One region of the Litoribrevibacter albus genome, then DNA from elsewhere that is predicted to be linked to it. Evidence: predicted binding sites of a transcription regulator. Region 1 holds the regulator's gene; the other holds the start of a gene.
What was found. The regulator LexA, encoded in region 1, represses DNA repair genes until DNA is damaged. The targets are predictions, from matches to a motif close to TACTGTNTANNTANACAGTA.

Region 1 (4,557 bases):
GCATAAAAACCGCCACACTCTGATCATTTCTTTCAGCAACAACCTGAGCAGAAGAGGCCAATACCGCAATCATGTGCGCAATATCGATGTTCTCCTCCCCCACCTGCTGTATATAGGCAGAGAGCTGATCTTTAAATTCGCGACTGAATGGCGTTAAGAATCGAGAGAAGGTTGCTTGAATTAAAGCTTCTTTTGAGCCGAAGTGATAATTAACTGCTGCGAGATTTACCCCAGCTTTACTGGTGATCATTCGAAGAGATGTCTCAGCAAAACCCCGCTCTGCAAACAACTCTTGTGCGGCATCTAGTATTTTATCGACCGTATTTCCGTTGGCCATCACTGCGTCTCCGTTAAAAACAACTGTTTAAAACATACGTTTGAACACAATACATGTCAAGGAAAGGAAACAAGAAATTACTATCAGATTAGAATGTTCAACCTAGAATACCAAGCTAAGAAGGACGGATAAACGTCTGTCTATCGGGAATCCCACCCAATAGACAGATAGAAAATAGAGGAAAAAGAAGGAATAACGATCAGAAATAGTAAGTTAAACTCAGCTCGACATAGTCGTCATTCATCAAAGAAGCCAATTTATCTTGCGACTCGCCAGCTTGCAGCCCCAATAGAGCCTCTTGCATGGTATCCGGAGCTTTGTCTCCCCCAAACCACGTTCTGCCCTCCACTGCAATCGCAAGTGAATCAGACAATCGCTGGTTGTATTCCAACCCTATGGTTTTTTCCGAGCTACTTGGATCAACTATAATACCGGCCAACAGCTCACTATCATTAATATCGTTGAATGCCAAACGCCATCCAACAAACCAGTCATCTTCAAATACAGCCAAAGGATCATCCTTGCCACGGCTGTCATAGAGATACTCAGCAATCCACCCCAAATCCATTGGGGTTTCGAAGATCCCCACTTGTGTATACTCAAACCCGCCGACCAAAGACTCAAAATCACCATCCGAATCAATTCCACTTCCGGATGGATAATCAAATCCACGACGATGTATCGCTTCTAACTTGAACAGCCATGCTTCGTAGACGTGTTGCAAATCAAAACCTACCTGAGTGATAACCGGGTAATAAGGTTCAAGTTCAGGATTGGTTAAATCATTGTTAAACACTAGTAACGGCTCTCTACTCGTCCCCGAAAAGAGATAAATGCCGATATCGGTTGAATCGATGGTTTGAACCCAACGCGCAGCCCAATCAATTCGAGAGGCTTCTTTTGAAGACTCATAATGAGTTGAATCGCCATCAACCGGAATAAAAGTACGAAAACGGCCATCCTCACCAGGGAAGGTACGCTCTCTGAACCCTGCAAGCATAAAGACATCCAGGATACCCGACTCAAATTCAAATGACGTATTGATCATTGGTTGACCCAATTTGTCTTCTTGATCAATAGCGCTCACCAAGTCGGTCTGGTTAATCACATCGACCAGATGACGTGACTCAGTCACTCCCCAAAACACCTTATGAATACCGGCCCTTAGCTCCCATCCATCGCCAAGATGATTCCAATACGCTTTCTGCAAATCAATCAGGTTTCTTTCCGGGTCCTGCTGATCTACCCTCAGCTTTGGCACAACAATGAAGGAATCAACGCCCGACTCAAGCTCATAAAAGAAGTCACTTTCATATTCCAATGAGAAATCAGAGCGCTTTTGGTTCATATCGCCATCATTAAAAAAGCCGCGCCACTGTGCCGTGAGTTCATGAGTCAACTCATAACCCATAACCGTTGAGGAGAAGAACGAAGAAATACTCAATAAAGCAGTAGTAGATACCGCAGAAATGACGTGCTTAAACAAGAGATACCCCTATTCATTATTATTAATTCCAGGCCCTCGTATCTTCGGAACTATTGATTGATATGTCAACTAATCTACTGTTTCGTTTCAACAAAATTTCCGCTACACATTTACTCCTTTTAAAATATACTGTATACATATACAAAACTGTATAAAAGGTCAGGTCATGATTAAATTAACCAAGCGTCAGCAGGAAGTTCTCGATGTCATCAAGGCTCATATCGACGAAACAGGGTATCCCCCAACTCGAGCGGAAATAGCAAAAACCTTAGGCTTTCGTTCAGCCAACGCCGCAGAAGAGCATTTAAAAGCACTGGCCAAAAAAGGCGCCATTGAAATGATGCCAGGCACCTCACGCGGATTGCGAATTCCAGGTTACGATCCAAACCTTTCATCATCCAATGATGAACCAGAGCAGATTCAAGGCATTCCTGTAATTGGCCGAGTAGCTGCGGGTTCACCTGTATTAGCTGAAGAACATGTTGATCATATGTGCCCGGTACAACCTGAGTTTTTCAATCCTCCAGCTGACTATCTGCTTAGGGTTCAAGGGCTTAGTATGAAGAATGTAGGCATTCTTGATGGAGACTTACTGGCCGTACACAAAACTCAAAATGTCAGAAACGGTCAGATTGTCGTAGCTCGAATTGGGGACGATGTCACCGTCAAGCGACTTGATCGTAAAGGTAATATAGTCCGACTGATTCCGGAGAATGAAGAGCTCGATGATATTGTCATTGATACCAACGAAGAACCTGTATTTATTGAAGGGTTAGGTGTTGGCGTTATCCGCAACGGCGATCTTTAAGATATAAAATACGAGCCTGGCGCGAAGAAAACAAAGCAAGCTCAAGGCTTGCTTTGTTTGATACATCTGTTTCTTCTCACCCTTAAACTGGCCTAGTACGCCTTGTAGTGCATTAAATCCCCGGATATTGGGCATTCAAAATCGAGCTCAACTAGGTCTACTTGCATCCGATCCCGATCAGTATTACCGGAAATGTATTCATCTCCCAATACTTCATGTCCGATCTCCATGAAGTAACAGCAAATGTCTTTCGCATCACCTTTCGTTAAATAAAGATCCAGTACAGTACTCTTTGTATGTTCAACATATTTAACCGGCTCATAACGCCCTGCCAGTTCATAGTCTTCTGTTTCTACAGAAACGTCTCCACCAGTCTCAATCGCACCCGCTACCTCAATGCGATATTTAACTTTAAGCTCACCTTTTTCTTGCAGTTCAGTGAAGGTAGAGGCAGCTCTTCTGTGATGAACAATGAGCAAAACCCCTTTGGAATCATCCGCCAATTCATACATCAGGTAGGCTTCGCGCTCAGCTTCAAAGGTCTGATCCGCCAGGCGTAGAAGCGATAAATGATCACCAAACAACTCACCCTCAATTGGCATACCAGAAGGTTTCATCCAAACGCTGTACTGTAATTGATCCGTTAATAACTCTGCGGGGAAAGGTTTACGGTTTAAATAATCTTCGTCGTAATAGACCTCAACCTTATCGCCAATTTTTAATTCAGCTTGGGCTTTACGCAAGCAGCTACGCTCCCCTTTACGCTCAAGGAAAACAGCCCCTTTTTTCATCGCATCTTTAATTTTTGATTTGGAAAGCTGATCAAAATGCCCCCAGAGAAACTCAAGTGCATTCAATGAATCCAGTTCAGTCACTTCCAATTCCACTTCAAAGTGCATAGCCCGTCCTTTAATTTGTATGATCGCTGTTTATGGGTAATGGGTGTTTATGTAAACCGTTTAAGAGCAAGACGTTTTAATGTCAAAGCATAGTATGGCGGCATTTTACTGAAAATCAGTCACTCAGAGAACGGCTAACCGAACAATTAGGTGAGCAAAAATGCCGTTAACACTCTGCTTTACTGGACAGAGAACAACTAATGAACCATAAATGTAGACATAACTTATACAGAACGACAAACAAATACAGTACGACCCGCAGAGAATCAATTAACACATGGACGATATCGCAAAAGTTATTTCTTATTGGTTTGGTGAATTAGACTCCGACGGCTTTGCTCTTGATCAGAATAAAAACAAATGGTGGTCTGGCGGCAATGACATCGACATTGAAATCAGTCATCAGTTTGGGCATTTAGTCGAAGAAGCCTTAAACCGGGGCCTCAAAGAATGGAAAGACTCAAGCTCTGGTCGACTTGCTTTAATCCTATTACTTGATCAGTTCACACGTAATATCTATCGGGGAACAGAACGTGCCTTTGCCGGCGACAGTCGTGCTCTCAAATTATGTAAACTAGGGCTTTCAGAAAAAACCGATTTGGAATTACCTATTGAGCATCGAGTGTTCTTTTATATGCCGTTAGAACATTCAGAGAGCCTGGAAGATCAGGAACTTTGTATTCGTTTGTTCACCTCCCTAAAACGTGAAAGCCCACAAGAAAAACATCCTTTGCTGGACAGCTATGTCGGTTTTGCTGAACAACACAGAGACATCATCAAGCAATTTGGACGGTTTCCCCACCGTAATGAATCACTAAAACGTGTCAATACGGCCGAAGAAGAAACGTATCTGAACGGGAAGGCCCATCGCTTTGGTCAATAGGCTGCAATGCTGCCACTGTTTTTGAATCCAGACAAAGGCCTGTTTCTCACTCAACCCGAGTTTCCGAAGCAAGCCTTCCCGAGTAAAGATTAGTGTCCAGCCAAAGCCGTCGCATCGGTTTTTACACGATAGACCTGATACGGC
Region 2 (4,557 bases), on a different contig from region 1:
TTTACGAAATCGCCAACGTTTTTGCCTTCAAGCGCAGCTTCCAAGCCAGGAATGATGTTTTGTGCACCATGCAAATACACTAACGGCTCTGCACCTTCTGACGAATCCAATACTTGTCCGTTAGTATCAGAAACTTTGAAGTCCATAGTGACAACTTTTTGATTGGAAATAGACATAATTATTCTCTATTTGGTGTGTCCGCACACTGCGGAAATGAATTTATGATATAGAGTAAAGCAAAAAGGCGGGCTTCTCGTCGGAACTCATGCTCTATTTATAGTCTCACTTTGATAATTCAAGTAGCAAGCTCCAATTTTTTATTCAACACCGTACACATTCCGACAACAATGCCCAAATATTCTTCATTTGAGGTCGTCAGCTCATCATTTCAAATTTGCCGTCCCAATCAAAAACTGCCTACACCTACCCCTCATTCACGATCAAGTGCAGACAGTTTAAAGTAGTCATCAGGTCATCTAGGCTGCAAGCTGCTGCTTTACAAAGGCATTAAGCTCTGTGAAGCCACCAATGTGATCCTTACCGTGAAATACCTGAGGTACCGTCAGTACAGGCTTACCGACTGTTTTCTCAAGATCAGCTTTGGAAATACCTTCTTGGTGAATATCCACATAGACATAGTTCAGTCCCTGCATTTCACACAACTCTTTCGCGCGCTTACAGAAACCACATCCCTCACGACCAAAAATAGTAATACGTTGCATTTCAGACACTCCCCATCGATTGATTTGATGGGTTCATTATCAAAGCAACTCCAATTTAAATAAAATTAATTATTTCTCTAGAAGCAATAGTTTTTTATTAAAACAAGCTCATTTGTTGATTAGGCTTTGATGCCGAAAACAAGTCGCAATTGAGCTTGTCGGAATGCGCAACCTTTAAACCCAACTTATTACAAGCCAGTAAAAAGCGTTTCGAAATCATATCGGCAAACACACCTTCGCCGCTCATTCGCTGACCGAAAGAAGAATCGTACAGTTTCCCCCCTCTGCTTTGACTGATCAGACTCAATACGTGTTTTGCGCGCTGAGGGTAATGCGTCTCTAACCAAGTGCTAAACAGCTCTTTCACTTCCAACGGTAATCTCAACAAGATATAAGTCGCTGAGATGGCCCCTGCATGTTTAGCCGCTTCTAGAATTGCTTCTAACTCACTGTCATTAATAGAAGGAATGATAGGTGCTACCAGCACTCCGGTCGGAATGCCTCGTTCAGCCAATTTTGACACTGCCGCTAATCTGGCTTGGCCGGAAGCAGTTCTCGGCTCCATCTTTCGTTTCAGTTGATTATCCAACGTAGTGACGGAAATTCGAACCGAACACAACCCTTTTTGCGCCAGCTGCTCAAGAAGATCAAGATCCCGTTCAATCAAGGCGCTCTTGGTGATTAAGCTCACGGGGTGTGACTTTTCCAGACACACTTCCAGCAGCTGTCGGGTCAGTTCCAAACGCTGTTCAACCGGCTGATAAGGGTCCGTATTGGCACCAATCAAAATAGGCTTGGCTTTGTATGCTTCTTTCGAAATCTCTCGTGAGAAACACTCACTGACGTTGGTTTTGGCAATGATTTTGGTTTCGAAGTCTAACCCTGGGGATAAATCATGGTAAGCATGGGTAGGTCGGGCATAGCAATAGACACAGCCATGCTCACAGCCGGCGTATGGATTAACTGATTGACTATGAGGAACGTCAGGTGATTGATTTCTGGCAATAACCGTTTTCGCTGTTTGCTCAATAATATCAGTACTTAAAAGTTTTATTTCTCCGACATCTCCATCATCCCCTACGGAATGCAATGAGTGATATCGATTATGAGGATTACCAGAAACGCCACGGCCTTTTATTGCATGTGCTTGCATAATGAATAAACCATAAAATACTGTACATAAAAACAGTATACTTATCTTTATGAAAATGCAAATCAAAAAGCGAGGTTGAATATATGCACTATATTGAAGAAACAAGCATCTTGTTTGACATCAGGCCATCACAGAAAGGAACCATTGATGACCACCAATACAACCAATGACCAGTACTTAGGCCACGTAACCGACTTGGGTGAAACGGATGTGGTTACTGCCAGCGAAGACATCGTTAGTGCCAAGGGAGTAATGCTGTTACCCAAAGGCGCAAAGATAAATAAAAAACTTCTGGCCCGTCTTCAGCAGCACGCCCTAAGTAAAGACGTAGATCAAGTCATTGATATCCAAAATACTTTGGATGGATCGGCGTTGATGGAACGATGCCAGGAATTTCTCAAAGAAAATCCACACTACCGGGCATCACTGGACTTTTTACACAACCGGGATCTTCCTATCCGGGGGTTTGCCCGTCTTCGCCTGAATACCAGTATGCGAAACAAAGTCACTGTCTGTCTCAAGCGTAAGCCGGATCTTTTTGAACACTCCATGTTGCTTACTTATGCCGTCCTCTGCGTGGCAGACATGATGCAGCTTCCATTGATTGAGTGCGATGACTTGGCGACAGCAGCCATGCTTCATGATCTCGGGATGATGCACCTCAGCGAAGAATTACAAAATCGGGATCACATCTTTACGCCTCAGGAAGAACAGCACATTGCCAGTCACCCGATCATCATGCATCGGATTCTCGAACGATTTCCGGAATACCAGGACAGCATTGCGCGTCTGGTACTGGAACATCATGAACACCTGGATGGCAGCGGTTACCCTGTTGCAAAGAACGAAGCCCAATTATCGCTGGCGAGCCAGGTACTGGCAGCCACGGAGTGTGCCATCAGTATCTATACCCGTCACGGGTATCATTATGCCGCGACAGTTCTCAAAACCCACATGGGCCAACAACTCAACGACAAAGCCTCGAAGTGCTTAATTAAGATATTGGAAAGTTGGCAGAGTGCCTCTTCTGATTTTGAACTACCGAGAGATGCTGATGAGGTCCACAAAGTCTACGATCAGCTCATTGCCTGCATAACCAGCGGTCAAAAAGTACTGGATAACATTCAAAACCCATTTGCCAGCAGCACCGCCGCTCAGCGCCTTAAATTTCGATTACTGTCCATTGATTTAGCGATGGTAAACGCCGGTCTTGACCGCCTCAGAGGCAGTACAACAATGAAAATGGCCACCGAAGATGACGATCTGATCATGGAAATTGGCGCCCTGGTTCAAGACGGAATTTTCCAAGTCATCGATAGCATTAGAATTTTCAGACGACAACTACACCCTGACAGCCACGTACCTGCGGAATTGAATCAGTGGATGAAACACGCAGAACAAACCCTAAAGGATTACTTCCTGGGTGAAAGGCTGTAAAAAGAATCGAACCATATGGTACTAAAAAACCCTATGGCGTTATGACGAGATAAGTATGGACTCAAACAAAAGCCCGCTTTGGTACAACTTCTTTCGTAAACAAACCCAAATGGATGAGCGCATCGCGGATCTCTGGTTGAAAACGCCATTGTTCCGAAAGATATCCAGAAAGCATTGCCGTGCGCTCGTTCCCGATATGCACCTTAGAAGCTATCAAGATGGAGAGGTCATCTTCCATCAAGGAGAAACAGGGATTGGTGCGGCCTTGATTTTATCGGGTCAGGTGGACATTACCTCCCATCATCGGAACTTGGCGCGTCTGGATGCAGGAGACTTTTTTGGTGAGGTGGCACTCGTTGTCGACGAACCAAGAACAGCCAATGCCATAGCCGTCGGTTCCACAGAGTTGATCTTTTTCTTACGCCAGAATCTGGACGAACTCACAGATAGATACCCGGTGGACGGCGCCCGACTGATGAGAAATCTGGCAAGCATTCTGGCTACCCGCTTGCGATTAAGCAACGAAGCCATTAGCCAGCAAGAACCGTTGGAGACTTCGGCTAAGTTAACAGACATTCCCAAGGAGCAAAACGATGCCTAGTTGGCTACTTCGGCCTTCCTTTCAGGCATGTCTGGTCTTTGCTCTCATCACGGCGCTACTGATTACGATCGCCTGGCTATTTAAGCCTGTGATCTTCGCATTGCTCGTCTCATTTACCCTCTATGCCATATTAGAACCGGTCAATAACCAAATGACCGGCCGAGGATTAAGCCCTGCCAGCTCGGCCACCATCATTCTGTGCATTCTGGCCGGTCTCAGTACGGTGTTCACCTTCATTGGATTTCCCAAGCTATTGGACGGAATCCTGGCACTTCAACAGAAGTTCAGTATTTTGAAAGATACCCTGTACGCCTGGATTGAAAAGCTTCAGTTCTTACTAGAAAAATCAGGCATACAAGTGGATGAAGCCAGTATCAGTCAGTACCTTCAAGGGGCCAATACGGAATTAAATCTCGATGTCATTATTCAAGGGTCGAACATTCTGTTAGACATCTCCGGCACTTTACTGCTCGTCCCTTTTATCGTGTTCTTTTTATTAAGAGACTATAAATCCTCTCGCAACCGCCTACTGTCGCTGCTCCCGAACGAATACTTCGAAATGGGATGGTCGATCTATTATCGAGTCGCCCGCCAGCTTCAGGGGTACATCAAAGGGGTCATCATCCAAACCAGTATTCTTGCTA

Region 2: a site for LexA is predicted at 1,894-1,913, ahead of QQL66_RS01785 (PA0069 family radical SAM protein). Genes of this name have one in related genera too.

The regions. Positions count from the first base shown of each region.
Region 1 covers NZ_BSNM01000002.1:360,061-364,617, reverse strand. Annotated here, with positions in the region: gene QQL66_RS01730 (TetR/AcrR family transcriptional regulator) at 1-337, opposite strand, end outside; gene QQL66_RS01725 (hypothetical protein) at 537-1,823, opposite strand; gene lexA (transcriptional repressor LexA) at 1,990-2,631, shown strand; gene QQL66_RS01715 (pseudouridine synthase) at 2,724-3,530, opposite strand; gene QQL66_RS01710 (DUF924 family protein) at 3,808-4,413, shown strand; gene QQL66_RS01705 (L-dopachrome tautomerase-related protein) at 4,503-4,557, opposite strand, start outside.
Region 2 covers NZ_BSNM01000003.1:8,307-12,863, reverse strand. Annotated here, with positions in the region: gene QQL66_RS01795 (FKBP-type peptidyl-prolyl cis-trans isomerase) at 1-176, opposite strand, end outside; gene QQL66_RS01790 (GrxA family glutaredoxin) at 477-722, opposite strand; gene QQL66_RS01785 (PA0069 family radical SAM protein) at 820-1,875, opposite strand; gene QQL66_RS01780 (HD-GYP domain-containing protein) at 2,023-3,312, shown strand; gene QQL66_RS01775 (cyclic nucleotide-binding domain-containing protein) at 3,368-3,913, shown strand; gene QQL66_RS01770 (AI-2E family transporter) at 3,906-4,557, shown strand, end outside.